One region of the Comamonas terrigena NBRC 13299 genome, then DNA from elsewhere that is predicted to be linked to it. Evidence: predicted binding sites of a transcription regulator. Region 1 holds the regulator's gene; each other region holds the start of a gene.
The links. Region 1 encodes sigma-54, which starts transcription at its own class of promoters, with help from an activator protein. Its sites were predicted from a motif close to TGGCANGNAANCTGCTTT; they were not measured.
Positions count from the first base shown of each region.

Region 1 (7,763 bases):
GCGGCGCAGAATGCCGGCGGGAATCTTGCGCGCAATCTGCGCGGCCTCGATCACCACGGTGCCGCTGCCGCAGCAGGGGTCGTACAGCGGCTGCGGGTTGTCGCCATGCGGGTCCCAGCCGCTGGCGGCCAGCATGGCGGCGGCCAGGGTTTCCTTCAGCGGGGCGTCGCCCTTGTCCTCGCGCCAGCCGCGTTTGAACAGCGCTTCGCCCGAGGTGTCGATATAGATGGTGGCGCCGTCGGTGGTCAGGTGCAGGTGCACGCGCACATCGGGGTGGTGCGTCTCCACGCTGGGGCGCACGCCGTGGCGCTTGGCACGGAAGCGGTCGGCAATGGCGTCCTTCACGCGCAAGGCGGCAAAGTTCAGGCTGGTCAGCGGGCTGTGCTGGGCCGTGACCTCGATCTTGAAGGTCTCCTGGGGCGAAAACCAGATCTCCCAGGCCACCTCGCTGGCCGCGCGGTACAGATCGTTCTCGTTGCGGTACATGCTGTGCGACAGCTCGATCAGCACGCGCTGTGCCAGCCGGCTGTGCAGGTTGAGCAGCAGGGCGTCGCGCCACATGCCGCGCAGCATCACGCCGCCCCGGCCCACCAGCAGGTCTTGCCCGGTGGCGCCGGTGATGGCGTGGACCTCGTCGGCCAAAAAGCCCTCGACGCCGGCGGCGCAGGGCAAAAACAGGTGCAATTGGTTCATAGCAAGCCGCCAAGGATACGCGAGACACCCCGGCCACGGCGCGCGGTGGAGTTTCTGCGTCCCCCCTGTCCGGACCGTCCAGGCTCCCCTGCTGGCCTCCCGGACACTCCGCACCGCCGGGATTTGCGTACGATGCGGGCATGTCTACGCATTTCCTGACCTCTGTCCCGGCACTGGCCCGTGTCCGCCTGCTGCTGGCTGCTTCGGCCCTGGCCCTGCTCAGCGCCTGCCAGTCCGCGCCCACCCAGCCGGCAGCGCCTGCCACCGCCGGCCAGGCCATGCCCGCCGCAGCCACTGCGCCTGCCGTGGCCGAACCCCAGCCGCTGGACGAAACCCCGGAGCCGCCGATTCTGGGCAAGCGCACCGACAGCCATGGCTGCAAGCCTTCCACCGGCCATGCCTGGTGCGAACGCACCAAGAGTTGCGAACGCCCCTGGGAGCTGGCCCTGCAGCGCGGCTTTGAAAACACCCCGGCGGGCTGGCACGCCTACTGCGACGGCAGCACCCGCTGAGCACGGCACGCCTGCAGCCCGGCACGGCGGCTGGCGCGCTCGCCCCGCCGCCTACTGCACATGCAGCGGGCTGGCCACGCCACCGGCCAGGGCTTCGACCTGGGCCCGCTGCGGTATGGAAGGCTGGGCGCCCACCTGGCCCATGCACAGGCTGGCGGCACGTATGCCCCATTGCACGGCATCGCCCAGGGCATGGCCTTCGGCCAGCCGGGTGACCAGCGCCCCCAGAAAGCTGTCGCCCGCCCCCGTGGTGTCCAGCACCGGCAGCGCCAGCGCGGGATGGGTGCTGACACGCCCGCCGCAGACGGCCACCGCCCCCTGAGCACCCAGCGTGACCACCACCTGGGACACGCCCCGTGCCAGCAGGCGCTGGGCGGCGTCGGCTGCCGTGGCCGGGCTGTCCACCACCTGATCGCTGTAGGCGGCGGCTTCGACCTCATTGACCACCAGGGTGTGGACCAGGGGCCACCAGGCTTCAGGCAGCTCGCGCACCGGTGAAGGGTTGAAGACCACGCGGCAGCCGGCGCTGCGTGCTGCCTCCAGCACCTGCTCCAGCACGCTGTCCGAGGTCTCGCGCTGCAGCAGCACGAAATCGGCCTGGGCCAGCACGTTCAGCAGCGCCTCATCCGGCAGCTCCAGCAGCACATTGGCGCCGGGCACCACGCAGATCCGGTTCTGGCCATTGCCCTCCACCAGCACCATGGCCGCACCGGTAGAGACCCCGTCCAGCACCTGCACATGGTCCATGTCCACGCCGGCGTCGTGCAGCGCCAGCCGCAGGCTGTTGCCATGGTGGTCGCGGCCTACGCAGCCAAACAGCGTGACCTGGGCGCCGTGGCGTGCGCAGGCCACGGCCTGGTTGCCGCCTTTGCCGCCAGGCAGGTAGCGCAGGCTGTGGGCCATCACGGTTTCCCCGGCCCGGGGCACGCGTTCCAAGTGCAGCACCGCATCCATGTGCAGGCTTCCCACCACGGCGATGCGGGCCACGCTGTGCGGGTGGTCGGGTTCGGGCTGCGCCGACAGCAGCTTGCGAGGCAGCGCGGAAGAAGAAAGCGGTGCAACCATGGGGGGTCTCCTTTGCTGCCAACGGCCGTGGCATGTGCGGAATGAACCAAGGATGGCTGCACGATACCTCCAACTGCCGGCGCTGCCCAGCCGGTTTGCACGGGTCTGGGGGATTGCGGCAGCGCAGCATGCCACGCAGGGGTTCCGCCACCGCGGGCCGTGGCCTCACCGGGCGCCCCGCCGCCCTCTGCAGCCCCGCTGCGCTTACAGCGTCTTGCGCAGATTGGCCGGCGCGATCTTCAGCGCCTCACGGTACTTGGCCACGGTGCGGCGGGCGCACTCGATGCCCTGCTCCTTGAGCATTTCGGCGATCTGGCTGTCCGACAGCGGCTTCTTGGCGTTCTCGGCCGAGACAAACTGCTTGATCAGCGCCCGCACTGCGGTGCTGGAGGCATTGCCGCCGGTTTCCGTGCCCAGCCCGGAGCCGAAGAAATACTTGAGCTCGAAGGTGCCGTGCGGCGTGGCCATGTACTTGGCGGTGGTCACCCGGCTGATGGTGGATTCGTGCAGGCCCAGTTCGTCGGCGATGTCGCGCAGCACCAGCGGGCGCATGGCCAGCTCGCCGTGCACGAAGAAGTTCTTCTGCCGCTCCACGATGGCGCGCGACACCCGCAAGATGGTGTCGAAACGCTGCTGCACGTTCTTGATGAACCAGCGGGCTTCCTGCAGGCGCTGCTGCAGGCCGGCATGGCCTTCGCTGCCCTTGTGGCCGCGCAGCGCACCGGCATACACATCGTGCACGCGCAGACGCGGCAGCACGTCGGGGTTGAGCTGCACGTTGAACTGGGGTGTGCCTTCGCTGGCGCGGCGGCCGGCGCGGGTGACGATCACGTCCGGCACGATGATGTTGCGCTCCACATTGACAAAGCGCCGGCCGGGCCGGGGCTCCAGCCGGGCGATCAGTGCCATGGCCATGCGGGTGCGCTCTTCGCTGCTGCCGGTGGCCTGCATCAGGCGGCGCACATCGCGCCGGGCCAGCAGGTCCAGCGGCTGGGCGCAGATGGTCAGCGCCGTCTCCACCACACTGGCCTCGGCCTCACCGCGCTGCAGCAGATGGTTCAGCTGCAACTGCAGGCATTCGGCCAGCCCCTGGGCGCCCACGCCCACCGGCTCCAGGCTGTGCAGCAGCCGCAGTGCCACGGTGAAGCGGTGCACCAGCTCGTCGAGCTGCTCTGGATCGTCCGTGCCGGCCAGGCCCTCGGCCAGGGACTGCAGCGACTCTTCGAGGTAGCCGTCGTCATTCAGGTTCTCGATCAGGAAACGCAGCACATAGCGGTCCAGCTCGGACAGGTGCAGCGACAGCGACTGGCGCAGCAGGTGGTCGGTCAGCGATTCATGTGCACGGGCCAGATCCAGGGCGCTGACCTCGTCGCCATCGCCGCCCTGGGCGTTGCGCGCCGGGGCATCGCCGCCCCATTCGCTGTCATCGGGGCGCAGTTCGCTGGTGCCGTCGCCCTCCCAGTCGGGGGCATCGTATTCCGTGCTGCCGGGGCCTTCCGCACTGTCGGCGGGCGCCTCCGCAGCCCCTGCCGTCAGCGCGCCATCGGCGGCATAGTCATCGCCCTGCGCCGGCGTGTCCGACTGGGACAGGCCGAAGTCTTCGCGGGGGGCGTCGTCGCTGTCGACTTCCAGAAACGGGTTGTCGTCGAGCATCTGCTCGACTTCCTGCGCCAGCTCCAGCGTGGACAGCTGCAGCAAGCGGATCGACTGCTGCAATTGCGGCGTCAGCGCCAAATGCTGCGACACCCGCAGTGACAAACCAGGCTTCAACGCGACGCTCCCTCTCTGTGATCTTGTGTGTGTGTCGTGGCGGCGGAAGTGACGGGCTACATCCTGAAATGTTCGCCCAGGTAGACCCGCCGGACGTCGGCGTTCTCCACAATCTCTTCCGGTGTGCCCTGCGCCAGCACATGGCCGTCGCTGATGATGAAGGCGTGGTCGCAGATGCCCAGCGTCTCGCGCACGTTGTGGTCGGTGATCAGCACCCCGATACCGCGCTCCTTGAGGAAGCCGATGATGCGCTGGATCTCGATCACCGCGATGGGGTCGATACCCGCAAACGGCTCGTCCAGCAGGATGAAGCGCGGCTGCGTGGCCAGGGCCCGGGCGATTTCCACGCGGCGGCGCTCGCCACCCGACAGCGCAATCGCCGGCGAGGAGCGCAGGTGGTCCACACGCAGTTCCTTGAGCAGATCGGTCAGGCGCCGCTCCACCTCGGCCTTGGTCAGGGGCTTGCCCTGTTCATCCTGCTGCAGCTCCAGCACGGCGCGCACATTGTCTTCCACGCTGAGCTTGCGGAAGATGGAGGCTTCCTGCGGCAGGTAGGACAGACCCAGGCGCGAACGCTGGTGGATGGGCATGTTCGCCACCGAGTGGCCGTCGATGTAGATATCGCCGGCATCGCTGCGCACCAGGCCCACGATCATGTAGAACGAAGTGGTCTTGCCCGCGCCATTGGGGCCGAGCAAGCCCACCACTTCGCCTTTCTGCACGGCCAGGGACACGTCCTTGACCACCTTGCGGCTGCCATAGGACTTGGCCAGATGGTGCACTTCCAGGCGGCTGCTGGCGCCTGGGGCGGTCGGGGTGTCGGAAGAGCGGGTCACGGGTTGCGCGATTTCATGGTGTCCGAAGGCTTGAGCGGCTGCGCACTCGGCGCCACCGGGGCCTGCGGGGGCTGGGTCTTGGGCGCCAGCACGGCGCGCACGCGGCCACCGGAGCCGGCCGCAGCTTCCTCGCTGCCCGGCGTGGCGCGGCGGTTGCCGTCCACGGTGAACACATCGGTCAGGTTGTTGTAGGTGATGATGTTGCCGGTGATGTCGTCACTCAGCGTGGCGCCGGTGTAGCCGCGCAGCTGGCCCCGCTGGATCAGGCGCACATCGTCCTTCTTGCCGTCGTACTCGATGATTTCGCCTTCGCCTTCCACGTACTCTTCGGGTGCACCGGGCTGGGTGTCGCGCTTCTGGCGGAAGAACGCGCGCTTGCCGGGGGCCGCCCAGACCTTGCCGAACTGGTAACCCTCGGCGTCCTGGCGCACTTCCAGCTTGGCGCCGCGCAGCACGATGGTGCCCTTGGTCAGCACCACATTGCCCGTGAACGTGCTGACCTGCTGCAGCTCGTCATGGTGCAGCGCATCGGCTTCGATGTTCATGGGCTTGTTGCGATCGGCCTTTTCGGCCTGTGCCGTGCCCATGGCAGCTGCCAGGACCGTAAGCGCGAGTATCGGGAGGAGTTTGCGTGTCATGTGAGAAGGCATGAATCTTGCAGCCATTGTAGGGCACTGGTTTTCCCCAGGGCTGCCCTGTGGGCGACTCGCAGGGAAATCGACACAAAAAAGCCCGCTGGAAAGCGGGCTGGGTGCAGGGCGGTCAGGCCCTGCCGGGCGAAAGCGGGACCGCTCAGGCCTTGCGGCTCTGGTTGGCCAGGTAATCCACCACATTCAGCACGTTCTGCATGCTGCCGGCGCGGGGGCCGTCGGTGTAGAACTTGCCGGCCACGCCCATGGAAGGCACGCCCTCCACATCGTATTCCTGCTGCAGCGCCGAAGCCTTGCGCACCTGATTGGCCACGGTGAAGGAGTTGTAGATCTCCTTGAACTTGGCCACGTTCGCGCCCTGCTTGCCCACCCATTCGAAGATGGCGTCATCGGTGGCCAGCTTGTTGCGCTCCACGTGGATGGCGTGGAACACCTTGACGTGCATGGCATCGAAGTTGTCCATGGCCTGCAGCGTGAAATACAGCTTTTGCTGGGGCACGAAGCTGGCGTTGAAGGCCACGGGCACACGGCGCACCACCACATGGGCGGGAGCCTTCTGCTTCCAGGCGGCGAATGCCGGCTCGAAAGCGTTGCAATGCGGACAGCTGTACCAGAAGAACTCGACCACTTCCACCTTGCCGGCAGGTGCCTCGGTGGTGGCGGGCTTGGACAGTTTCACATAGTCCTTGCCTTCCTTGGGGGCGGCGGCCTGGGCATGGGCGGTCGCGGTGGCGCCCAGGGCCATGGCAGATGCGACCGAGGTGACGGCCAAGGAAAACTCACGGCGTTTCATCAAAGCTACTCCTGTTAGGGGATATTCACTGCCCAGTCAGAGCCGGGCCGTGGCAAAAAGTTCTGCCGGTCAGCGCTGCACGCGCACCAGGGCCGAATCCACCCCGGCGCCGTCGAGCTTGCCCTTGAGCTGCTCGGCGTCGTCACGCTTGCCGAATGGACCCACCCGCACCCGGAACACGGTGCGGCCGTTCTGCTCGCGCTCGCTCACGCGGGCTTCCCAGCCCAGCATGGCCAGCTTGGCGCGCTGGGCATCGGCGTCGGCCTGGGTGCGGAAGGCACCCGCCTGCACAAAGTAGTCGAAACCGTCCGAACCCGAAGCGGCGGCGGCCTTGGCCTCCGACTGCTTGAGCTTCTGGTTGGCCAGGTCCCCCAGCGGGTCCGCCGAGGAGGCCTTGCCGTCAGGTTTCTTGGCGTCCTGCGCCGGCGGAGTGGCCGGCGGGGTGCTGACACCCGTGGCCGGGCCACTGGTCGGTGGCGTGGTGGGCGTGGCCACCGGCGGCGCGGTGGGCGCCACGGGCTGCTGGGTCACCGGCTGCGTCTGCGTCTGGTTGGCCGGGTTCTTGCCGTACAGCGGCGAGTTCGGGTCCCAGTTCTTGTTGCGTTCGGCTTCCTTGGCCTCGGTGTCCTTGGGGGTCTTGGTCAGGAAGGGCACCGGCACCTTGGTCACATAGACCGCCACTGCCAGAGCGGCCCCCAGGCCGATGATGATGCCCAGGATCAGTCCGATCAGGGTTCCGCCACGTTGCTTGGTCTTCATAGTTTTGCGAGTCAATGCTTACATACGCTCGGGCGCGGACACGCCCAACACCGCCAGACCATTGTGCAGCACTTGTGCCGTGGCGGCGACCAGGGCCAGACGCGCCAGCTTGACCGCTTCATCGTCCACCAGGATGCGCTCGGCGTCGTAGTAGCTGTGGTAGCTGGAGGCCAGGTCGCGCAGGTAGAAGGTCACGTCGTGCGGGGCATTGCCCGCAGCGGCGGCGCTCAGCATCTCGGGGTACTTGGCCAGCAGCAGCATCAGCGCCTGGGCCTGCGGACCTTCCAGCGCGGACAGGTCCACCTTCTCCAGCGCAGGCACGCCCGCGCCGCCGGCTTCCTGCCAGGCGCGCAGCACGGACTGGATGCGGGCATGGGCGTACTGCACGTAGTACACCGGGTTGTCGTTGTTCTGGGCCACGGCCAGATCAACGTCGAAGGTGTATTCGGTGTCGGGCTTGCGCGAGAGCAGGAAGAAGCGCACCGCATCCTTGCTGGTCCACTCGATCAGATCGCGCAGCGTCACATACGAGCCGGCACGCTTGCTGATCTTCACTTCCTCGCCATTGCGCACCACGCGCACCATGGTGTGCAGCACATAGTCGGGGTAGCCCTGGGGAATGCCGACATTGGCCGCCTGCAGGCCGGCGCGCACGCGGGCGATCGTGCCATGGTGGTCGGTGCCC
Region 1 is NZ_AP019749.1:4,404,627-4,412,389, forward strand. Features, by position in the region: gene CT3_RS19935 (THUMP domain-containing class I SAM-dependent RNA methyltransferase) at 1-693, opposite strand, end outside; gene CT3_RS19940 (hypothetical protein) at 834-1,205, shown strand; gene CT3_RS19945 (ribokinase) at 1,257-2,270, opposite strand; gene CT3_RS19950 (RNA polymerase factor sigma-54) at 2,475-4,040, opposite strand; gene lptB (LPS export ABC transporter ATP-binding protein) at 4,097-4,876, opposite strand; gene lptA (lipopolysaccharide transport periplasmic protein LptA) at 4,873-5,514, opposite strand; gene CT3_RS19965 (thiol:disulfide interchange protein DsbA/DsbL) at 5,669-6,319, opposite strand; gene CT3_RS19970 (SPOR domain-containing protein) at 6,389-7,078, opposite strand; gene argS (arginine--tRNA ligase) at 7,097-7,763, opposite strand, start outside.

Region 2 (7,763 bases), 770 kb from region 1:
CGGTCAGTCCGCCGTGGCGCCCGAGGCCTTGACGGCGGCGCCCCACTTCTTGATGTCCGCGCTGATCAGCTTGGCGAACTCGCCGGTGGACATGCCAAACGCGTCGGCGCCCAGTTCGGAGATCTTCTGCTTGACGTGGTCCTGCGCCAGGATGTCCTGCACATACTTGTTCATGCGCTCGGCCAGGTCCTTGGGCAGGCCCTTGGAGCCGATCATGCCGTACCAGGGTTCCACCTCGAAGTTGGTGAAGCCCAGCTCATGCAGGCTCTTGACGCCGGGGAACTTGGGCGAGGCGTGCTTGCTGGTGATGGCCAGGGCCTTGAGCTTGCCGCTGTCGATCTGCGGCTTGAGCGGCACCGGGTTGTCGATGGCGTACTGCACCTCGTTGGCCATCACGGCCACCACCAGCGGGGCCGAACCCTTGTAGGGCACATGGGGCACCTTGATCTTGGCCTCGGTGTTGAACATCTCGGCAATCATGTGCTGGGGCGAACCGGCGCCGGCCGAGCCGAAATTGATCTTGCCGGCCTTGGCCTGGGCGATCAGTTCCGGCACGTTGTGGATTCCCGACTTGGGGCTGGTCACCAGCAGGAACGGGGCCTTGGCGATGGTGGTGATGGGCGTCAGGTCCTTCTCGGGGTGGTAGGGCACGCTCTTGTACAGCGAGGGCGAGATCACCACCGGGCTGCTGGAGCCGACCAGGAAGGTGCCGCCATCGGGCTTGGCACGGCTGACATAGGCGGTGGCGATGTTGCCATTGGCGCCGGCCTTGCTTTCCACGATCACATTGGCGGTGATGCGCTTTTCCAGTTCCATGGCGATGATGCGCGCCAGCATGTCGCTGGTGCCACCGGGGGCATAGGGTTGCACCAGGGTGATGGTCTTGACGGGCCAGGCGTCCTTGGCATGGGCCAGGGGGGCCAGGGCGGCAGTCAGACTCAGGGCGACCGTGGTGGCCAGGATGGTTCGGCGGAACATGTCCACTCCTTCTCACTCTGCCCGCAAAGGCGGGCGTTTTTTGGAAGCGCGGTGGCGCCGCACAGGCCGCGTGGCAGGCTGGTACCGGGGCTGGCAGTGCGCCAGCCGGGAGTCAGTCGCCACAGTGGGCAGCAGGCACCGCTCTGTCGGGGGGCCCCAGAATGGGGCGGGCGCCGTAACGCCAGTTTCATTTGGTTGTTATATGGTTATCCCTTAATTGTTAACCCTTGAGTTTCCACTTTTCTGACAAAAACATGAAAGCGCTTGAAAAAAGGTGCTGCCGCGGAGTGAGCGCTTCGCTGAGTTTCGGTGGGCGCTGGCGGAACGTGGGTGCCAGCATCTGGCAGGGCGCAGCCGGGCTGGGCGCACTGCGCACCGCCGTGGGGAGTACGGAGGCAGGCACCAGCGCATCGGGCCGTGGGAGCGCGGTGGCCGCGGTGGCGGGCAGACTGCAACCGGTGTTGGATTCCGGTTTCAATGCCCCAGTCTTGCCTTGCATCAATTTCTATTCAGATGGAAATTCCATAGAATTTACAAATCGAAACTTTTGCGGATCAGCGCGCGTCCACTCGCCTTGGCGGCGGTGGGGCCGGGTGAGGAAGTGTGATGGAGTATTTCAGGGCACCCGCGTTCTGCCACCGTACCAGGGTGATGACGGACCCGGGAGGGATTGTGTGCCTGTGTGGCAAATCGCTGGACCTGCACCGTGCCTGGCAGCAGGGCATGCCGGGCGCAGATTCGCAATGCGTGCATTGCCGGCGCTGCTATGACAGCCGCGCGCAGCTGATCTCGGCCCGCCGCCAGTCCGGCTGCCATCACCTGCCCCAGGCCCCGCAGCAGCTGCAAGGGGCAGTGGCTGCCGGTGTGCGTTCGCGCCAGCTGTGGCGTGAGAGTGCTCTGCCCGCATGGGGCGCTGCTGCACCGGTGTGCAGCCCTTCCGTTACCGATTCCTCTTCTGCAGATCCCATGCAGCGCGCTTCCTGAAAGCTCTCTTTCCTTTTTTCCTCCCGCTGCTTCGCCTTCTTCTTTTCCCTGACACCATCCGGCGGGCTTTGCCGCGCCACTCTCTTTGCCATGCGCCAGAACCTGCCTGTCACCCTCCACGAGTTCCAGTTTCCCGATGACGAGCTGCTGATGTCCACCACGGACAGCCAGGGCAACATCACCCACTGCAATGCCGCCTTCGTGCGTGTCAGCGGCTTCAGCATGGAAGAGCTGATGGGCCAGCCCCACAGCCTGGTGCGCCACCCTGATATGCCGGCCGAAGCCTTCCGCGATATGTGGGCCACCATCGGCCACGGCCGGAGCTGGAAGGGCATCGTCAAGAACCGCCGCAAGGATGGCGGCTTCTACTGGGTCCACGCCCACGTCACGCCCATCATGCAAGGCGGCAAGCCCGTGGGCTATATGTCGGTGCGGGCCAAGCCCACGCGCGAACAGGTGCAGGCAGCCGAGCAGCTCTATGCCCGCCTGGCGCAGGAGCGGGCCAAGGGCCAGCCCGACATGGTGCTGCATGCCGGCCATGCGCGCCTGCTGGGGCTGCGCAATCTGTTCGGAAAAATGCAGCGCGCCAACTTCACGCTGCGCATCGCCGCCGTGGTCCTGCCGCTGCTGCTGATGGGCTGCCTGCCCGCCGTGCTGGGCTGGACCGCCGCATGGCAGGTGGGGCTGCAGGCCGCCGCCATGGTGCTGTGGAGTGCGCTGGGCCTGGGCTGGCTGCACCGCACCCTGACGCAGCCTTTTGCGCTGACCCACCGCTTTGCCAAGCAGCTGGCCAGTTGCGAGCTGGACCGCCAGCTGCCGCTGGTGCCGGGCCGCCATCCGATGGCGCTGCTGATGGAGCACCTGCACCAGGTGCATTTCAATCTGCGGGCCATCGTGGGCGATGCGCGCCACGAGATCGACAGCTTCAGCCACCTCTCGCGCGATCTGTCCGGCAGCGCCCGCAGCCTGTCCGAGCGCACCGAACTGCAGGCCGAGCGCCTGCAGCAGACGGCTGCCGCCATGACGCAGCTGGCTGGCAGCGTGGAGCAATCCCAGCAGACCACAGAAGAAGTGCTGCAGCAAAGCGGCAAGAGCGCCGAGCTGGCGGAACGTGGCGGCCAGGCCATGCAGAAGGTGGAGGACATGGTGCACCAGCTGCGCGATTCGTCGCAGCAGATGGGGCAGATCATCACCACCATCGAAAGCATTGCCTTCCAGACCAATATCCTGGCGCTGAATGCGGCGGTCGAAGCCGCGCGCGCCGGCGAGCAGGGGCGCGGCTTTGCCGTGGTGGCCGGCGAGGTGCGCACGCTGGCGCAGCGCAGCGCCGAAGCGGCCAAGGAAATCAAGCGGCTGATCTCCGGCTCCAACGACCGCATCCACCAGGGGGCGGAGCGCATGCAGGAAGCCAGTGCCACCATCTCCCAGGCGGTGCAGTCGGTGGCCCAGGTCAGCCAGCTGGTGCAGGAAATTGTGGAAACCTCGCGCGAACAGGCCCTGGGCATTGCGCAGGTGGACCGTGCGATTGGCGAGCTGGATGCGGTCACGCAGGAGAACGCCCGCATGTCCGAGGTGTCAGCCCATTCCGCCGGCCACATGAGCAGCAACGCCGGTGTGCTGCACCGCACACTGGAAGTGTTCCGCATGCGCTGATGGCCGGTGTGCGGCATGGGCGCCATGCCGCCTTCCGGCTGTGTAAGCGGCAGCGCTGGGCACCACCCAGCGCGGAAAGCGTTTCGCGTTCTACATGGACCAGATGCGGGGCAGCGGGGCTTCCCGCTCCCACAGCAGCCGGCGCCACAGCGCCCAGACCTGCTGCCACAGCTGCATCAGCGGCTCCACCAGCGGGGCCAGGCCGCGCAGCACCAGCACATGGTCGTTGGGGCTGGTGACCCCGCACCACGGGCCCTGGGGGTGGCTGGCCAGCAAGGCGTGTGTGGCTTCCTGCACCTGTTCCCGGCGGGCACGGGACAGGGGGCTGCCGCAGGCAAACACCAGGCTGCCCAGGCAGCGCTGGCCGGCCAGGCCCAGCGGGCCATCCAGCAGCGGCCCATCGTCGGCGCGGATCAGCCCGCGCTCCAGCCAGCGGCCGGGCCATTCCATGTGCTGCAGGAATTCACCGCGCAGCCAGGGCGCCTCGGCGTGGGGCAGACCCAGGGCCGTGATGTCCCAGGCCAGCAGTTCGGCGCCGGGGGCCAGATCCAGTTCCAGCTGGTTGCGGGCCAGGCAGCCGTTGTAGGCAATGGCTTCCAGCGGCAGCCATTCCAGGCGGGCACCGGCATCCAGCCGCAGGCGCGTGCGTTGCAGTGCCGGTTCGCCTTCGCTGCGGTAAAAGCGCGTGGCGCCCGGGGTGGTGACCAGGGCGTGGGCACCGGCTCCGGCGTGCACCTGGATGTCCAGGGTGTCCCCGCCCACCAGCCCGCCAGGCGGATGGACCAGCACATGGTGGCAGATGGTAGGGCCTTCGGGGTAGAGGCTGCGCAGCACGCGCAGCGGGCCGTCGTGGGTGAAATGCGCGGCCGTGCGGCCGGTGCGGTGGTGGTAGTCGAGGGAGAGGTGGGCGTGCCAGGGCATGGTCAAGCTGCAAGCAGACACTGTGCCAACTTGGTGCGTATGCCCGTCAGCGCTGCACCATGGCGGCTGGACTGCTCACCGAAGCAGAGCAGGGCCAGCCGGTGTGGATATCAGGAGGAGGGCGGGAACCAGCTGTCCTCGTACACCGCCAGGGCTTCGTTGACCAGGGCCGGGCCGATGCAGGTGATGGCATAGGTGGCGTTGTCGAACACGGTGTGGCAGTCCAGTGTGCTGCCGCGCAGGTCGGGCCGGATCTGCAGCAGCCGCGTATCGTCCAGGCCAAACACCACGCGGCCGATACCGGCGTTGCAGATGGCGCCGGCGCACATGGCGCAGGGCTGGGCCGACGCATAGAGCGTGGCACCCGCCAGCAGCTCGGGCGCCACACGGGGGTTGCCCAGCTGGCGCACGGCATTCATTTCCGCATGGCCGGTGCAGTCGCCCGTCTCGCGGGTGTTGCTGAAGGCCTCGGCCAGGATGCGCCCATCGGCGGCCACCACCACGGCACCGAAGGGCCGGTTGCCGCGGGTGCGGGCCGCATTCGCCCAGACAAAGGCCTGCCGCAGGTATTTGGCATCGGTCGCGGACAGAGGCTGTCCTTCGGGGGGGCGGTCATCCATCATGGGTGCTGCGAGCATGCGCGCCTCCTGGGCGGGTGCGGGTAACAAGGCCGCCTGGGCACAGGCGGGGTTACCAGAGCTATTGCATGTCGCATGCCAGAAACGACTTCTTACATACGTGCCAGGAAGGGCGGCGGGACAGGAGGCGGACGGCGGCCGTGCGATCGCCGGGGGTGAGCGCCGTCGGCGCAGTGCAGATGCGCTGTGCCTGCTATGCAAATCAAAGCGTTAGCTGCGCCGGAACACACTGCCGGCACAACGCCTGCAGACGGGTCTCATGCCGCTGCCGGCGCATCGACATCGGTGGTGACAAACACTTTCTTCACGCGTTCGTCCACTTCCCAGTGGCCGCTGAAGCCGTCGGGTAAGACAAAGCTGTCACCCGCCTGGAAATGGTGCACGCTGCCATCCGGGTCCACCAGGCGGCAGCTGCCTTCGACGATGTGGCAGAACTCGATATAGCCCTGGATGTGGGAGCGGAAGGCCCCGGCCGTGGCTTCCCAGACGCCGGCATTGGCTTTGCCGCCGTTGCCGCTGAATACGTCCAGCGTCTTGTAGGTGGTGTCACCGCGCAGCGGACGGCTGGGCTGGCCGCTGCGGGCCTGCGACAGGTCGCTGGGGTCGATGCGCACCAGCTTGACAGGAGCGGTGGGAGCGGCGGGGGCGGTGGAAAAGGGGGCAGAGGCAGTCACGGCAGGCATCCAGAGCGGGGCAAGCTGCGCATGGTACAGAGTGCCGGGGGTGCCCAAGGCAGCCAGCCATGTGGGGCATGCGGCTTTGGCCCTGCCCATGCAAAAAGGCCTGCCACCAGGGCAGGCCTTTGCACGTGGCGCGGGGGACCACTCAGTGGTTGTTGGCGCCGCGGTGGGCCCAGGCGGTGGTGCGCTTTTCCACCAGGCTGAACAGCTCGTACATCACCATGGCCATGGCCCCCACCACCAGCAGGCCGGCAAATGCCAGGCCCATCTGCATGGACGAGCCGGCCGAGATCAGCAGGTAGCCAATGCCTTCGTTGGCCGCCGTCATCTCCGACACCGTGGTGCCCACAAAGGCCAGCGTGATGGCGACCTTGAGCGAGCCGTAGAAGTAGGGCAGCGAGCGCGGCAGACCCACCTTCATCAGCACATCCCAGCGCTTGGCGCCCAGCACGCGCAGCACGTCTTCCAGCTCGGGCTCCAGCGTGGCCAGGCCGGTGGCGATGTTGACCATGATGGGAAAGAAGCTGATCAGGAACGCCGTCAGGATGGCCGGGCCAATGCCGATGCCGAACCACACCACCAGAATCGGCACGAAAGCCGCCTTGGGCAGGGCGTTGAAGGCGGTCATCAGCGGGTAGACGGCGGCGTAGGCCAGGCGCGAGCTGCCGATCAGAAAGCCCAGCAGCACGCCGACCACGATGGCGATGCCAAAGCCGGCCATCGTCACCCAGAAGGTGCGCCAGGCGTGGCCGGCGATCACGGCGTGGAATTCCAGGAATTGCTGCAGGATCAGCCAGGGGCTGGGGAAGATGAATTCCGACACCTGGAAGGCCGAGCAGACCACCTGCCACAGCACGATCACGGCGAGCAGCAGCAGCCAGGGGGACCAGCGTTCCAGCAGTTTGTTGTTCAGTTTGTTCATGGCAATGTCCTGGGCGCTTATTGGTTGATCACGGCGCCGTCTTTGCGCAGCGCGCCGATGTGGCCGCGCAGCTCCAGCACGATGTCGGTGAATTCCTTGGTGTAGGTCAGCTCCAGGTCGCGCGGGCGGGGAAAGTCGATCTCGCGGCGCACCACAAAGCGGCCGGGGCTCTTGCTCATCACGTACACGGTGTCGGCCAGGAAGACCGATTCGCGCAGGTCATGCGTCACCAGAATCACGTTGAACTGCTGCTCGGCATGCAGGTCGCGCAGAATGCACCACAGCTCTTCGCGGGTGAAGGCATCCAGCGCACCGAAAGGCTCGTCCAGCAGCAGCATCTTGGGTTCATGGATCAGCGCACGGCAGATGCTGGCGCGCTGCTGCATGCCGCCCGACAGCTGCCAGGGAAACTTGTCTTCATAGCCGCCCAGGCCCACTTTCTTCAGCAGGTTGCGGGCGCGTTCTTCGTATTCCTTGCGCTTGGCCTTGAACTGGCTGCGGTGGGGCTCCACGATCTCCAGCGGCAGCAGCACGTTGTCCACCGTGGTGCGCCAGGGCAGCAGCGAGGGCGACTGGAAGGCCATGCCCGAGATCTTTAGCGGGCCGGTGACGGGCTGGCTGTCGATCAGGATCTTGCCCATGCTGGGCATGCGCAGGCCGGTGGCCAGCTTCATGAACGTCGATTTGCCGCAGCCCGAGGGGCCGACGATGGCGATGAACTCGCCACGGCGCACTTGCAGGTCAATGGCCTCCACCGCGAAATGGTTCTGGGCCAGCAACTCGTCGTTGTAGGCCAGCCAGACGTCACGGAAATCAACAAAGGCGGGGTCTTGGGAGGAAGCCGTCATAGGAATCACTTCAAAGGTCGGTGCCGGGCGGCGCATGCATGGCTGCCCGGCATCCGGGTTTAGCGCTTGGGAAGCACGTCCAGTTCGGCGGCAGAGGGCAGGAAGCTGCCGTTCCACACCGCGTTGGCGGGCACCGGGT
Region 2 is NZ_AP019749.1:3,637,659-3,645,421, reverse strand. Features, by position in the region: gene CT3_RS16575 (Bug family tripartite tricarboxylate transporter substrate binding protein) at 4-978, opposite strand; gene CT3_RS16570 (methyl-accepting chemotaxis protein) at 2,053-3,615, shown strand; gene CT3_RS16565 (urease accessory protein UreD) at 3,706-4,536, opposite strand; gene CT3_RS16560 (nucleoside deaminase) at 4,647-5,174, opposite strand; gene CT3_RS16555 (cupin domain-containing protein) at 5,432-5,848, opposite strand; gene CT3_RS16550 (ABC transporter permease) at 6,000-6,776, opposite strand; gene CT3_RS16545 (ABC transporter ATP-binding protein) at 6,794-7,624, opposite strand; gene CT3_RS16540 (ABC transporter substrate-binding protein) at 7,684-7,763, opposite strand, start outside.
Region 2: a site for sigma-54 is predicted at 4,547-4,564, ahead of CT3_RS16565 (urease accessory protein UreD). Genes of this name have one in related genera too.

Region 3 (7,763 bases), 1.6 Mb from region 1:
GAAGCATGGGACGCTGTGCCTGGGGATGTTTCCGGTTAACGAACGGTTGTGAATGGCTATTGAGAAATGTCAATTCATAGTAATCATCAGTGATGCGAAATGGAGGCCATCAGGGAAAACCAGATTTCGTCGCCGGGCTGGTTCGGCGTCCACTGTGTCTGGGTGTAAGTCTTGTCAATCGTGCAGGCGACCGCCGATATTTTGGCGGACGAACGGTGGCAGGGCCGCATCCACGCATTGCAACCGAGGCATGGAGAGTGCATGAAAAATATCAGCGTCACACGCAAGCTGTGGATCAGTGTGCTGTGTATCGTGGCGGGCATGGTGGGATTGGCGGGCTTTGTGGGCACCGGCGCTTACCGCTTCCAGAAGCAGCAGGAGGCCCAGGAAGTCATCCTGTCCCAGCGCGTGGCGGAGGCCATGCACTGGGCGGCATTGACCAAGACCAACGCCGTGCGCACGCTGGCCGTGGTGCTCAGCACCGATCCCAGCGTGGGCGAAGAGTTCTCGCCCACCATTGCGGCCACCAGCGCGCAGATTACCAAGGTACAGAAAAGCCTGGAAGAAGCCAATCTGAGCGAGGCCGACAAGGCCCAGATGGCCCGTATTGCCCAGCTGCGCAGCGACATGATTGCGGTCCGCCAGCAGGTGATGAAGCTCAAGGAAGCCGGGAGCGCGGATGAAAGTGTGAAGATCGTGCAGGCCACCTACAAGCCGGTGGTGGACAAATACCTCGAAGGCCTGCAGGCCTTTGTCGACCTGCAAACCGCCCACATCACCCGCATGCGCGCCGAGATGGCAGACACCCGTGTACGCATGGGCCTGTGGGCCGGCGTGGGCATGCTGGCGCTGGTGGTGGCCATCGTGCTGGGCGCGCATTGGCTGATCAACAGCATCCGCCGGCCGCTGGTGCAGGCCAACGAGATCGCCGAGCGCATTGCTGCGGGGGATCTGAGCACCCAAGTGGGGGTCGACCGTAGCGATGAGTTCGGGCAGTTGCTGCTCTCGCTGCGCAATATGAACCAGGCGCTGGGGGGGATGATCCAGGAAGTGCGCTACGGCACCGACAACATCGCCCAGGCCAGCGCCGAAATCGCCATGGGCAACCAGGATCTGTCGCAGCGTACCGAGGAAACCTCGGGCCGCCTGCAGCAGGCGGCCTCCGCCATGGCCCAGCTCACCAGTACGCTGCAGCAGACGGCGGGCAACGCCCAGCAGGCTACCCAGCTGGCCGAACAGGCCTCGGGCGTGGCCCAGCGGGGCGGGGCTGTGGTGGGGCAGGTGGTCAGCACCATGAACGACATCCATGCCAGCAGCCAGAAGATTGCCGACATCATCGGCGTGATTGATGGCATTGCCTTCCAGACCAACATCCTGGCGCTGAATGCGGCGGTGGAAGCCGCCCGTGCGGGTGAGCAGGGACGCGGCTTTGCGGTGGTGGCCAGCGAGGTACGGTCTCTGGCCGGCCGCAGCGCGGATGCCGCCAAGGAAATCAAGCAGCTGATCCAGGCCTCGGTCGAGCGGGTGGCCGATGGTGCACGCCTGGTGCATGAAGCGGGCGGCACCATGCAGGAAATCGTCCAGTCCATCGAGCGCGTGACACTGACCATGGCCGAGATCAACGCCGTGGCCGCCGAGCAGCGCGATGGCATTGCCCAGGTCAGCGAGGCCGTGAGCTCGCTCGACCAGATGACACAGCAGAACGCGGCCCTGGTGGAGGAAAGTGCGGCTGCCTCGCACAGCCTGAGCGAGCAATCGCAGAACATGAAAAGCGTGGTGGGCCGTTTCAAGGTCCCCGGCGCGCAGCAGGTTCTGGGCTTGCAGCGCCCGGTGCCGGCGCCCCGCAGCATCGGCAGCCGGCCGCAAGCGATGCTGGAGCTGGAGGGCTGACCTCCTGGATCCACAACCGGGCGTAGGTGGGGCGACCGACCGCCGCACCAGGCACCGGGCAAAAAGGCAAAGCAGCCACAGGCCTCTTCACGGTCCGGTGGTTCGCGCCCAACAAAAAAGCAGCCCCAGAGGCTGCTTTTTTTGTTTCCGGTGCACGGCAAGGGGCCAGGGCGGCCTGCACCCAGGCCACTGGGCCGCGTGCCCGACGGAACGGGTCAGGCGATCTCGGCGACGAGATCGATCTCCACGCAGGCGCCCATGGGGACCTGTGCCACGCCAAAGGCGCTGCGTGCGTGCGAGCCCTTGTCGCCAAACACTTCGGCCAACAGCTCGGAGCAGCCGTTGGTCACCAGGTGCTGCTCGGTGAAGCTGGCGGTGGAATTCACCAGGCTCATCACCTTGACGATGCGGGTGACGCGGTTCAGATCGCCGCCGCAGGCCACCTGCAGCGTACCCAGCAGGTCCACGGCCACGGCGCGTGCGGCCAGCTTGCCTTCGTCGGTGCTGATGGCGCCGCCCAGCTGGCCGGTCCACACCTTGCCGTCCTTGCGGGCAATATGGCCGCTCAGAAACACCAGGTTGCCCGTCTGCACGAAGGGCACATAGGCGGCGGCCGGGACGGCCAGCGGGGGCAGGGTGATGTTCAGGGCTTGGAGTTTGTCGTAGACACTCATGGGAGTTCCTTGCATGGTGGGTAGATCGGGGCGGGAGGGGCGTGCTGCGGTTCCGGCGCGTGCGTGGCCGTCGGTGACAACCGCGCGCATGCCAGCCAGTATGCCAAGAGTGGAGCCGTCTTTCGCTTCCGCGTGCACTGCAGTACGGCTTTCTCCCACGATCTGGGCCCTGGCCGCCACGGCAGGGGTGGCGCTGCAGCTGCTGCAGCCTGCCCTGTGGCCGGGGTGGAGGTACGCGGTGCTGGGCGTGGCGGCCGTGCTGCTGGGGGGCGCGGCCATGTGGGCGCGGCCGCACGCCGGCGCGCGGCGAACGCAGCAGGGGCTGCTGCTTCTGATGGTGGTTTGCGCTGCGGCGGCGTCCTTTGCGCTGACGGGATGGCAGGCCCTGGGGCGGCAAGCCCAGCGCATTGCGCCTGCCTTGGAGGGCGTGGATGTGGACGTGATCGCCGTGGTGGACGCCCTGCCGGCACGCACCTCCCAAGGTCTGCGGATGCAACTGGTGGTGGAGCAGGCACAGCGGGCCAATGGACAGGCCGTGGAGCTGCCGCAGCGGCTGGAAGTCACATGGTATGCGCCACGCGGAGCGGGGGCTGCGCTGTGGCCTGCGGTCTCGGCCGGCGAACGCTGGCGCTGGACGCTGCGCCTCAAAGCCCCGCATGGTGCGCGCAATCCCCATGGCTGGGACTGGGAGCTGTGGCTGTGGGCCCAGGGCATTGGCGCCACCGGCTATGTACGCGACAGCCCCAAAAACACCACCCCCCGGCGGCTGGATCCTGCCGAAGGCCGCCGCCCGGTGGAAGCGCTGCGCCAGCAGGTGCGCGATGCCATCGTGGCCCAGGGGGCCGTCCCGGGCGCGGCAGATGCCGAGCCGGATGCCGCGAACGATCGCCGCCGTGCCTTTGGCGTGGTGGCGGCGCTGGTCACGGGCGACCAGCGCTCCATCGACACCGCCGACTGGGAGGTGTTTCGCCGCACCGGCGTGGCCCACCTGGTCAGCATTTCGGGCCTGCACATCACCATGTTCGCCTGGCTGGCGATGCGCCTGCTGGGGGCCTTGTGGCGCTGCAGCCCGTGGCTGTGCCTGCGCTGGCCCGCGCCGCTGGCGGCACTGTGGGGCGGCGTGGGGCTGGCGGCAGCCTATGCACTGTTCAGCGGTGGCGGACTGCCTGCGCAGCGCACGGTGGGCATGCTGGTGGTGGTGGCCCTGCTGCACAGCACCGGCCGGCGCTGGCCTTGGTGGGCGGTCTGGAGTGCGGTGCTGGCGGTGATCGCGCTGTGGGATCCCTGGGCGCTGTGCCAGGCGGGCTTTTGGCTCAGCTTTGTGGCCGTGGGGGTGCTGCTGGCGTCGGGCACTGCGGGGTGGCAGCTGCAAGGCTGGGCGCAGCGGCTGTACCAGTTGCTGCGCGAACAGATGGTGGTGGTGCTGGCGCTCAGCCCGCTGTCGCTGCTGTTCTTCGGGCAGGTTTCGCTGGTCGGTGGCCTGGCCAATCTGCTGGCCATTCCCTGGGTGACCCTGGTGGTCACCCCTCTGTCGCTGCTGGGGGTGCTCTGGCACCCCTTGTGGGAGGCCGCGGCCTGGTGTGTGCAGGCCATGGCGGTGGTGCTGGAGGCGCTGTCCGCCTGGCCCTGGGCCAGTCTCGCCCGGGCGCAGGCGCCGTGGTGGGCGGCCGCAGCGGCCATCGCCGCCGGTGTGGGCCTGGTGCTGCCGCTGCCCTGGCAGTGGAAGGCGTTGGCCTTGCCGCTGCTGTGGCCCGCGCTGTGGTGGCAGGCGCCCCGGCCCGCCCCTGGCGAGGTGGACATGCTGGCGCTGGACGTGGGCCAGGGGGCAGCGGTGTTGCTGCGCACGGCCCACCACAGTCTGCTGTTTGATGCCGGGCCGGCCTGGCCGGGGGGAGATGCCGGGGCCCGGGTGGTGCAGCCCTTGTTGCAGGCCCTGGGGGAGCGGCTGGACATGCTGGTACTCAGCCATGGCGATGCCGACCATGTGGGTGGGGCCGAGGCGGTGCTGGCCCAGCAGCCCCAGGCGCAGTTGGTGGGGGCGGGCGCGGCGGTGGTGGCCCAGCGCCTGTCCCGGTCCTGGCAGCCCTGCGTGGCCGGTCAGCAGTGGGAATGGGACGGGGTGCTGTGGCAGGTGCTGCACCCCGCGGCCGGCGTGCAGGGTGACGGCAATGCCGCCAGCTGCGTGCTGCGCGTGCAGGCGGCCAACGGTGCAGCGGTGCTGCTGACAGGCGATATCGAGGCGGCGCAGGAAGCCGCATTGCTGCGCTCCGGCCAGAACCTGCAGGCCGATGTGCTGCTGGCACCCCACCATGGCAGCCGCACCTCGTCGAGCGCGGCGTTTCTGGCGGCGGTGGCGCCGCACACGGTGGTGGTGCAGGCGGGTTATCGCAACCGTTTCGGTCACCCTGCAGCGCCTGTTTTGCGGCGCTACGCCGCCCAGGACCTGGTGGTGCAGAGCACGCCCCAATGCGGCGCGGCGCACTGGAATGGTGTGCAGGCGCAGACAGTGGCCTGTGAGCGCAGTCTGCGCCCACGTTACTGGAGCCATGCACCAGATCGGTGAGTGCTTGCCCGGAGGGGGCGGAGCGTGGCAGCCCTTAAACTGGCTGTCATACCCATAGTGCATCGCTATGGCCCGCAATTTGCTATGCAATCCCAAGGAGGCCCACGATGCAGAAGTACGACGAGATGTACACCATGCTGCCGTTTGACGGCAGTGACGTGCGAGACCACTACAAAGCCTATGCGCAGTGGCTGGCACAGCAACCGGCGCAGACCATGGCAGCGCGCGCGGCAGAGGCAGAGATGATCTTCCGCCGCGTGGGGATCACCTTTGCGGTCTACGGGGAGAAAGACGCCAATGGTGCGGGCACGGAACGCCTGATTCCGTTCGACCTGATCCCCCGCATCATTCCCGGCGCGGAGTGGACGCGCATGCAGGCGGGCCTGGTGCAACGGGTCACGGCACTGAACCGCTTCATTGCCGACATTTACCACGACCAGGACATTCTGCGGGCCGGTATCGTGCCCAGGGACCTGATCGCCAACAATGCCCAGTACCGGCCCGAGATGGAGGGCGTGGATGTGCCGCGCGACATCTATGCGCACATCGCCGGCATCGACATCGTGCGCGCCCCCAATGCCCGGGGCGAAGGTGAGTACTTTGTGCTGGAGGACAACCTGCGCGTGCCCTCCGGCGTGTCCTACATGCTGGAAAACCGCAAGATGATGATGCGGTTGTTCCCCGACCTGTTCACCCGGCACGCCGTGCAGCCGGTGGCGCATTACCCCGACATGCTGCTCGATACGCTGCGCGCCAGTGCTCCGGCACGGGCCGCATCCGATTCGGCCACGGTGGTGGTGCTGACGCCAGGCATGTACAACAGCGCCTACTTCGAGCACGCCTTCCTGGCGCAGCAAATGGGGGTGGAGCTGGTCGAGGGACCGGACCTGGTCGTCAAGGACAAGGTGGTCTATATGCGCACCACGCGCGGCCTGCAGCGCGTGGATGTGATCTACCGTCGCGTGGATGACGACTTCCTGGATCCGCTGGTGTTCCGTCCCAATTCCACCCTGGGCTGCGCCGGGTTGATGGACGCCTACCGCGCCGGCAATGTGACCATCTGCAATGCGGTGGGCACCGGGATCGCCGACGACAAATCGGTCTACCCCTATGTGCCGGAGATGATCCGCTTCTACCTGGGCGAGGAACCGATTCTTTCCAACGTGCCCACCTGGCTGTGCCGCAAGCAGGACGATCTGAAATACGTGCTGGCGCATCTGCATGAGCTGGTGGTCAAGGAGGTGCATGGTGCCGGCGGCTACGGCATGCTGATCGGCCCTGCTGCCACCCGGACCGAGATCGAGGACTTCCGCCGTGCGCTGCTGGCCAATCCGGCAGGCTATATCGCCCAGCCCACGCTCAGTCTGTCGAGCTGTCCGACGATGGTGGATGCTGGCATTGCGCCGCGCCACATCGATTTGCGCCCCTTTGTGCTGAGCGGCGAGACCGTGCGCATGGCGGCCGGCGGCCTGACGCGCGTGGCGCTGAAGGACGGATCGCTGGTGGTCAATTCTTCGCAGGGCGGCGGGACCAAGGACACCTGGGTGCTGAACGAACAGGCCCAGGGCCAGCCTTCACCGGAGCTGGTGCAGGAGCTGGGCGGCATGGTGCAGAGCATGGGAGGGAACTGGTGATGAACATCGCTTGCATTCCTGCCATGACGATCTTGAAAGGTTTCCCATGCTGAGCCGTACCGCAGACCACCTGTTCTGGATGTCCCGCTACACCGAGCGGGCAGAAAACACCGCCCGCATGCTGAACGTCAGCTACGACACCTCCATGCTGCCCCAGCCTGCCGAGATGGCACGCAAGGACTGGATGGGGGTGCTGTCCATCAGTGAACTGATTCCCGCCTACGACCGGCGCCATACCCAGGTCACGCGCGATGGCGTGCTGCATTTCATGGTGCGCGATGAGAACAACCCCTCATCGATCTACTCCTGCCTGCGGGCCGCACGCGAGAACGCACGGGCGGTGCGCGGCGCCTTGACGTCGGAAGTGTGGGAAACCCAGAACCAGACCTGGCTGGAGCTGAACCGCCAGCTGCAGGATGGCTGGTTCGAGCGCGACCCGATGCAGTTCTTTGAGTGGGTCAAATACCGCTCCCACCTGTCGCGGGGCGTGTCGCTGGGCACCATGCTGCAGGATGAGTCCTTCCACTTTGTGCGGCTGGGCACATTCCTGGAACGGGCAGACAACACGGCGCGCCTGCTGGATGTGAAGTTCCACGCCATTGAGAGCGACTACCACGGTACCGATCTGCGCCAGGTGGGGCAGCAGCAGTTCGACTTCTACCACTGGAGCGCGGTGCTGCGCAGCGTCTCGGCCTTCGAGGTGTACCGCAAGGTCTACCGCGATGTGATCACGCCCGAGCGCGTGGCCGAGCTGCTGATTCTGCGCCGCGACATGCCGCGTTCGCTGCACGCCAGCATGCACGAGCTGATGGACAACCTGCGCCAGGTGGGGCACCAGGAGATGAGCGAGAGCCTGCGCAGTGCCGGCCTGTTGCTGGCCCAGCTGCAATATGGGCGCATCACGGAAATTCTGGACACCGGCTTGCATGCCTATCTGACCCAGTTCCTGGACCGGGTCAACCTGCTGGGCGGGCAGATCAGCCGCGACTTCCTGGCGCCCGA
Region 3 is NZ_AP019749.1:1,306,770-1,314,532, forward strand. Features, by position in the region: gene CT3_RS06030 (methyl-accepting chemotaxis protein) at 262-1,890, shown strand; gene CT3_RS06035 (RidA family protein) at 2,106-2,564, opposite strand; gene CT3_RS06040 (DNA internalization-related competence protein ComEC/Rec2) at 2,665-5,127, shown strand; gene CT3_RS06045 (circularly permuted type 2 ATP-grasp protein) at 5,235-6,761, shown strand; gene CT3_RS06050 (alpha-E domain-containing protein) at 6,808-7,763, shown strand, end outside.
Region 3: a site for sigma-54 is predicted at 5,196-5,213, ahead of CT3_RS06045 (circularly permuted type 2 ATP-grasp protein). Genes of this name have one in related genera too.

Region 4 (7,763 bases), 460 kb from region 1:
TGGAAGCCCAGCTTGCCCAGGTTGGCCTCGACCACGCCCTTGAGCTTTTGCGCATGCTGCAAGGTGCAGGGCGGGTGGTAGGCCATGGGCTGCGCAGGCACCTTGGTACGGCCGGCCAGCTTGTCGGCCAGCTCGGGCAGCAGGGCGGGCAGCAGCTCGCTCAGATCGCGTGCCAGCGCGCTCACGCGCTGGGCCTTGGCCGCATAGGCGCTGTCGTCGCGCAGGGCATGGGCATAGTCCTTGACCATGGCGCCGCAGCCCGAGGCATTGCTGATGATGGCTTCCACTTCGCCGGCTTCCACGGCGGGCCACCAGGCGTCGATGTTGGCGCGCATCTGGTCCCGCGCACTGTCCTGGTCATTCAGGTGGAACTTCACCGCGCCGCAGCAACCGGCCTTGTCGGCGATCACGGTCTGGATGCCCACGGCATCCAGCACGCGGGCCGTGGCGTAGTTGATGTTGGGCAGCATCGCAGGCTGCACGCAGCCCGCCAGCAGCAGCACCTTGCGGGCGTGTGCGCGCGTCGGCCAGACACCGTGCTCCGTTTTGGGCGGCACCTTGGCCTTGATGACCTCCGGCAGCAGCGGGCGCACGGCCTGGCCCAGCTTCATGGCCGGGGCAAACAGCGGCGAGGGAATGCCTTCCTTCAGCGCCCAGCGCTTGAGGCGCTCGCCCAGCGGGCGCGGCACCTTCTCGTCCACCACCTTGCGGCCAATGTCCACCAGATGGCCGTATTGCACGCCGCTGGGGCAGGTGGATTCGCAGTTGCGGCAGGTCAGGCAGCGGTCCAGGTGCTCCTGCGTGGCACGGGTGGGCGTGGCCCCTTCCAGCACCTGCTTGATGAGGTAGATGCGGCCGCGCGGGCCGTCCAGCTCGTCACCCAGCGTCTGGTAGGTGGGGCAGGTGGCGGTGCAAAAGCCACAGTGCACGCATTTGCGCAGAATGGCCTCGGCCTCCTGGCCTTCGGGCGTGCTGCGGTATTCGGGTGCGAGGTTGGTCTGCATCGTGGTGTCTCGTAATTCTTGTCAGGGCACGGCGTCAGAGCGCAGCGCTGGTGCGTCCGGGGTTGAAGATGCCGGCCGGATCGAACGCGGTCTTCAGCTGCTGCTGGATGCGCTGCACCGCGGCATTCTGGGGATCGAACAGCGGTTCACCGCTGAGGGGCTGCGCAGCTTCCGCGCTGAACAGCAGCGCATCGCCGCCCACCGCACGGGCGGCGGCTTTCAGCGCGGCACCCGCGCTGCGCGGGGCCTGTACCCAGCGCAGGCCACCATGCCATTCGACCAGCGGCGCGGCCGTGCCGGTCGGCAGCGCCAGCTCGGGCGCAGTCTGTGGCACGGACAGGCGCCACAGGCAGTGGTCGGCCGCACGCGCGGTGAACCAGGGCAATTGCAACTCGCGGCAGGCCGCCCAGTCTGCGGCCGTGCTGGCGGCGTCCAGGCGGGTGCCGCCCATGCTGCGGCAGGCCGCATCCACCGCCGCCGAGGCGCCGCGCAGGCGGACGTACAGCGTGCCCGTGCCCCCGTCCTGCAGCCAGCAGCTGGCGTTCAACGGCAGGGGCTGGCCGCCCCAGGTGTTCAGCTGCTTCAGGGCATCGGCCTGGCCGATGCCATCAAAGCGCAGCGTGGCCTCGGCAGGCGCCACCGGCAGCACTTTCAGGCTGACTTCGGTGATCACGCCCAGCGTGCCCCAGCTTCCTGCCATCAGGCGGGACACGTCGTAACCTGCCACGTTCTTCATGACCTGGCCGCCAAAGCGCAGCAGCTCGGCCTTGCCATTCAGGATTTCGATGCCCAGCACATAGTCGCGCACCGCGCCCACGCTGGCACGGGCCGGGCCGGACAGCCCTGCCGCCACCATGCCGCCCACCGTGGCCTGGCGGCCCTGGCGGGCAAAGTGCGGCGGCTCGAAGGCCAGGGCCTGGCCGCGTTCTGCCAGCACCTGCTCCAGCGCTGCCAGCGGCGTGCCGGCACGCACTGTCACCACCAGTTCGCTGGGTTCGTATTCGACGATGCCCTGCAGGGGGCGCACGTCCAGCGCCTCGCCACGCAGTTCAAGGCCGAGGAAATCCTTGCTGCCCCCACCCTGGATGCGCAGGGCTTGCGGGGTAGCGGCGCGCACGCGCTCGATGATCTGGCTCAGTGCTGGTTCCATGGGCAGCGATGGTAGCGGCAGCCCCCCTGGCGCGTGCATGCCGGCCTTGTGATTTTTTTGAACAGCCGGCGTGAAGCGTGCTGGCCGATGGCATGCCAACCGCTGGCGCTACATCTTGGATAGCTGGTGGCGTTTACGTGGACTGAACTCTGACCGCCAAGCCATCCCAAAATCATGCTGCTGCATCTGGAGCAGCTCCTGAAATCGAAGCATGCGGATGAAATCCAGCTTGCACGGGCCCGTGCCTCCGCCCGTGCGAATGCCGCAGCCATAAAAAAAGCCCGCCAGAGGCGGGCTATGAATCGTCACGTCACTCGCAATGGGAACACCGACCGGGCGGCGGGCACCCCGTGCCCGGGCGGGAACCAGCGGCTCAGCGCTGGTAGGCGGACTCGCCGTGGCTGGTGATGTCCAGACCTTCGCGCTCGGCTTCTTCCGAGACACGCAGACCGACCGTGACCTTGCAGATCGCGAAGGCGATCGCTGCCACCACACCGGACCACACCAGGGTCACGACCACGCTCTTGAACTGCACCCACACTTGGTGGGCCATGTTGAAGCCTTCGGGCTCCACGCCACCCAGGCTGGAAGCGCAGAACACACCGGTCAGGATGGCCCCCAGGATACCGCCCACGCCGTGGACGCCGAACACATCGCAGGTGTCATCGGCCTTGAGCATGCGCTTCAGACCGGACACACCCCACAGGCACAGAGGGCCGGCGATCAGACCCATCACGATGGAACCCATGGGGCCCACGAAACCGGCGGCGGGGGTGATGGTCACCAGACCGGCCACCGCGCCCGAGGCAGCGCCCAGCATGGAAGCCTTGCCCTTGTGCAGCGCTTCGGCCACGATCCAGGACACGGCGGCAGCGCCGGTGGCCAGGATGGTGTTGATGAAGGCCAGACCGGCGATGCCGTTGGCGGCGCCTGCAGAGCCGGCGTTGAAACCGAACCAGCCCACCCACAGCAGGGAGGCACCGACCATGGTCAGCGTCAGGCTGTGGGGAGGCAGGGCTTCACGGCCGAAACCGATGCGCTTGCCCACCATGTAGGAACCCACCAGGCCGGCGATAGCGGCGTTGATGTGCACCACGGTGCCGCCGGCGAAGTCCAGTGCGCCGTCCGCAGCCAGCAGACCACCGCCCCAGACCATGTGGGCCATGGGGATGTAGCTGAAGGTGAACCACAGGATGGAGAACAGCATCACTGCCGCGAACTTGATGCGCTCGGCGAAGGCACCCACGATCAGCGACACGGTGATGGCGGCGAAGGTGGACTGGAAGGCCACGAACACATATTCAGGGATGGTCTTCAGCGCGCTGGACAACGTGTCCGGCGTGATGCCGGCCAGGAACAGCTTGTCGAAGCCGCCAAAGAACGTGCCTTCACCGCCGAATGTCAGCGAGAAGCCGTAGATGGCCCACAGCACGGTGATGGCCGAGAAGATCACGAACACCTGCGCCAGCACGGACAGCATGTTCTTGGAGCGCACCAGGCCGCCGTAGAACAGGGCCAGGCCGGGGATGGTCATCAGGATCACCAGCATGGTGGAGGTCAGCATCCAGGCGGTATCACCGGCGCTGAGGGTGGGAACGGCTTCGGCAGCAGCGGCTGCTGCCGGAGCGGCGGCCTCGGCCACAGCGGCCACGGCAGGAGCGGCTTCTTGGGCCAGTGCACCGGCGGCTGCGGTCAGCAGACCCAGGCCCAGTGAAAGTGCAGGGAGCGTTTTTTTCATGACTGTCTCTCGCTGAAGGGTGGATATCAAAGGGCTTCTTTACCGGTTTCGCCGGTGCGGATGCGCACCACCTGTTCCAGGTCGTAGACGAAGATCTTGCCGTCACCGATCTTGCCGGTGCGGGCTGCGGATTCGATGGCTTCGAGCGCCTGCTCCAGCACCGCGTCGTCCACGGCGGCTTCCAGCTTCACCTTGGGCAGGAAGTCGACCACGTACTCGGCGCCGCGGTACAGCTCGGTGTGGCCCTTCTGGCGGCCAAAGCCCTTCACCTCGGTCACGGTGATGCCCTGCACGCCGATTTGCGAGAGGGCTTCGCGCACCTCGTCCAGCTTGAAGGGTTTGATGATGGCTGAGACCATTTTCATGATTGCGTCCTCCTGAATCGGGTGCTTCGGCGCCCGGAGTTGTAACTCGGTGGCTGGCTGCGGGGCGGCCATGCCGTCTGTCTGTTCGATGCGTACCGACTGTCACAAAGCATGGAGCGTGCCAGCCACAGTTCTCCCAAGCGGGGGCCGAGGCCCACTACAGTGTTACCGAGGGGGACGCGGTCGATCACCCCGTCTATGCACCAAAGCAGTGCAATCGCCACATATCCCGATTTCCGCCACGCACTCGTCTGGGGAGAACACGCCATGGGCCTTGCAAGCGTGCGCAGCCGCGCACTGGTGGGCATGCACGCCCAGCCGATCGAAGTGGAGGTGCATCTGGCCAACGGCCTGCCCTGCCTGACCCTGGTGGGCCTGGCCGATACCGAGGTGAAAGAGGCCCGTGAACGCGTGCGCAGCGCCATCCTGAACGCCGGGCTGGAGTTCCCGCACAGCAAGCGCATCACCGTCAACCTGGCCCCGGCCGATCTGCCCAAGGACTCCGGCCGCTTCGACCTGCCCATCGCCCTGGGCATCCTGGCGGCGAGCGGACAGATCGACCCTGCGCAGCTGGCGCGCTATGAATTTGCGGGTGAACTGTCGCTGTCCGGCGCACTGCGCCCGGTGCGCGGGGCCCTGGCCACCGCCCTGGCCATGCAGCTGCACCGCGAGGGCACGCCTTTGGTGCTGCCCCAGGACAGTGCCCGGGAAGCCGCGCTGGTGCCGGGCACCACAGTCTATGGCGCCGCCCATCTGCTCGAAGTGGTGCGGGCCCTGCAACCCCAGGCCACCGAGGGCCTGCCGCTGGCCGAGGCCATTGCGCCTGCTGCGGCTCCGGCTGGACCCGACCTGGCCGATGTGCAGGGCCAGGCCAGTGCCAAGCGTGCGCTGGAGATTGCCGCCGCCGGCGGCCACGGCGTGCTGCTGGTGGGCCCCCCGGGCAGTGGCAAATCCATGCTGGCCCAGCGCTTTGCCGGCCTGCTGCCGCCGCTGACCGCGCTGGAGGCCCTAGAAGCGGCGGCCATGGCCAGCCTGGCCGGCCCGTTTGACGCCGGCACCTGGGGCCAGCGCCAGATTGCCGCACCCCACCACACAGCCAGCGCCGTGGCGCTGGTGGGGGGCGGGTCACCGCCACGGCCCGGCGCCATCTCCCGCGCCCACCACGGTGTGCTGTTTCTGGACGAGTGGATCTTTTGACTTTTTAGCCCATTCTGTCAATCTGCCACAGCAAGCTCAAAGTTGAGACTGAGGAGATGCTGTGAGACTCCGTGATCTAGACCTGCCGATCGTCAACATGAACTGGATGGCCGCAAAGACACGGGATCCTTGGCGGACTATCAGCACAGATGTGCTTGCAGCGTGGGAAGTCGCTGCTGCTCGTCTGCCCTCCCATCAACTGGGGGGATGTCGCCAACTCCTCAGGATGCTGGACGCTTTGATGTTGTTGACTGGAACGACGCTGCCAACACAAATCAGCGCCAGTACCTTCCCCGTGTTTGATCTGCGACTCAAACAATTGATGGGCGCAGTATTTAGCACCCACTTTTTTCATGCAGAGGCCGCTTCCAGCCGGGTGTTGGCTAGATCTCTTACTCGAATGCGCCAGCAGCTCTCCGATTTTGTAGGAGCGCCCCTCACGTGGCACATACCGATTGCGAAGTACGATAGTACTGAGATAGTTTCGAGGCTGGTTTATCTTGTGGACGAGCTTGAAATTCAAAAACACTTGGTAAATGAGTGTAGCGGCTGGGTTTGTCTACGCAAGAATAGATCATTTGCCTATCACCACCTTACACCTATAGCAGACAAGTTCGGCTATAAATTTGCCAACGAATTTTTCTCCATCTGCGAAATCTATCACTCTAAGCGTCACAAAAGCACTTGCTTTGCGGCTAATGCCTTAGGTGCATTCGCTAATTCCCTGAATGAGCCGCCATCAGTAGAGCAACTTAGGGATCCACAGTACACAACAATATTTTTCGCACAACTATTCCAACACTGGATAACGGCTTCGAGCGCCAAAGAAAATGGATGTACTTTAGAGCGTATGGTTGAAACGTGGCGAGTTTATATCTCTACGTTCTTCACCGAGCTAATCTTTCCTTCGAATCTTATAGCAGAGCCACTAGGAGGCTTCCCAAGCCCTCGTAACATCTCCACCTCACGCAGAGACACCAACATCCGCCAAGCAGGTGATGGTGAAATGTATACAAAACTCCTCACTCAAATACCTCTCGAACTCAGTGACGATGAAGCTTTCGAGCTTATCTTTAAACGTATCAAAAATGATCTAAATCAGATAAAGAACTGGGCGTGGGCGGAGGTTAACAGACGAGCAGAACTATTAGCCCGAAGAAAACAATTATCAAAGCTAGGAACACCACGTCAAATATGTCCCAATTTAAGCCTCCCAGCCAATAGAGGTGGAACTACTAATTGGAGTCATGTAAACCACCTTGCGAATGCTGCTGCAACATTCGAACAGCACGGTTATCCATGTTCTGGCCACGACTCTCGCCTGAGTATGCTGCTATTCCCTCCCCCCCGAGCAAAGTGGGCGGAAGAGCTTGCCATTCCTACTACTGGATATCTAATTCCACATTGTGCGGTAATTGTTGGCGAACACCCATCCGTTACTACAGCCTTCTTAGAAAATCTAAAACTATTTGATTCAGACGGCCGAATGATTGGCCTCAAGCAAACCGATAATGGGTATGTGCTTATAGGTGCAAAGATGCGTCGAGGCCCGGATCTCGCGATGCAGGAAATTCACTTAAACTCAAACTCATTCTTTGCAGTTGATCAGATCATTCAATTAACAGAGCCACTTAGAAATTTTCTTCGCGAGAAAAAAGACAACAACTGGCAGTATTTACTTATTAATAGCTCAAAGGCATTTGGATATCCAACTCGGTCAAAAAGACTAAGCGCCGATGTTTCTACCCCACATGGAACACAAGTATTAGCGGCTTCTTTTGCTAGCGTTCTAGGCCTATCTGACGAAGAGGCAATGGATTTAGCCCTACGATTTTCGTTATCTTCATTGCGTGCATCTGCTGCAACTCAAGTGTATTTCGAAACTCGAAGCGTGCAAGCAATGTCAACTGCACTTGGCCATCTTAAATATGACGTCACTTTACTACAGAGATATCTCCCATCCCCAATTCGAATGTTCTTCGAAGAACGCTGGATACGAATATTTCAAACAGGCATCATAGTTGAAGCACTGTCCGGAAGTAAGTACCAACTTGAAGCCAGCGGATTCTCTTCAATTGAGGAGCTTCATTTATTTTTGACAAAAAACGTACTGCGTCTACCTCCCAAAGAGACCACAAGCCTCAACACCAATATTGATGAAATTCTGGATATTGGTAGTCTTTCAAGTCCACGCGAGGCAATATTTGGCCTAAACACCGAAATCCTCACCACGCTTATTAGCCTTGACCTGGCCACAAAATCCTGCGATCGCCCCCTCCAGCCCAAAGCACAGTATTGGGCTGCCGTCA
Region 4 is NZ_AP019749.1:189,354-197,116, reverse strand. Features, by position in the region: gene glcF (glycolate oxidase subunit GlcF) at 1-1,004, opposite strand, end outside; gene glcE (glycolate oxidase subunit GlcE) at 1,039-2,154, opposite strand; gene CT3_RS00800 (ammonium transporter) at 2,528-3,892, opposite strand; gene CT3_RS00795 (P-II family nitrogen regulator) at 3,919-4,257, opposite strand; partial or broken gene CT3_RS00790 (YifB family Mg chelatase-like AAA ATPase) at 4,525-5,445, shown strand; gene CT3_RS00785 (hypothetical protein) at 5,516-7,763, shown strand, end outside.
Region 4: a site for sigma-54 is predicted at 4,364-4,381, ahead of CT3_RS00795 (P-II family nitrogen regulator). Genes of this name have one in related genera too.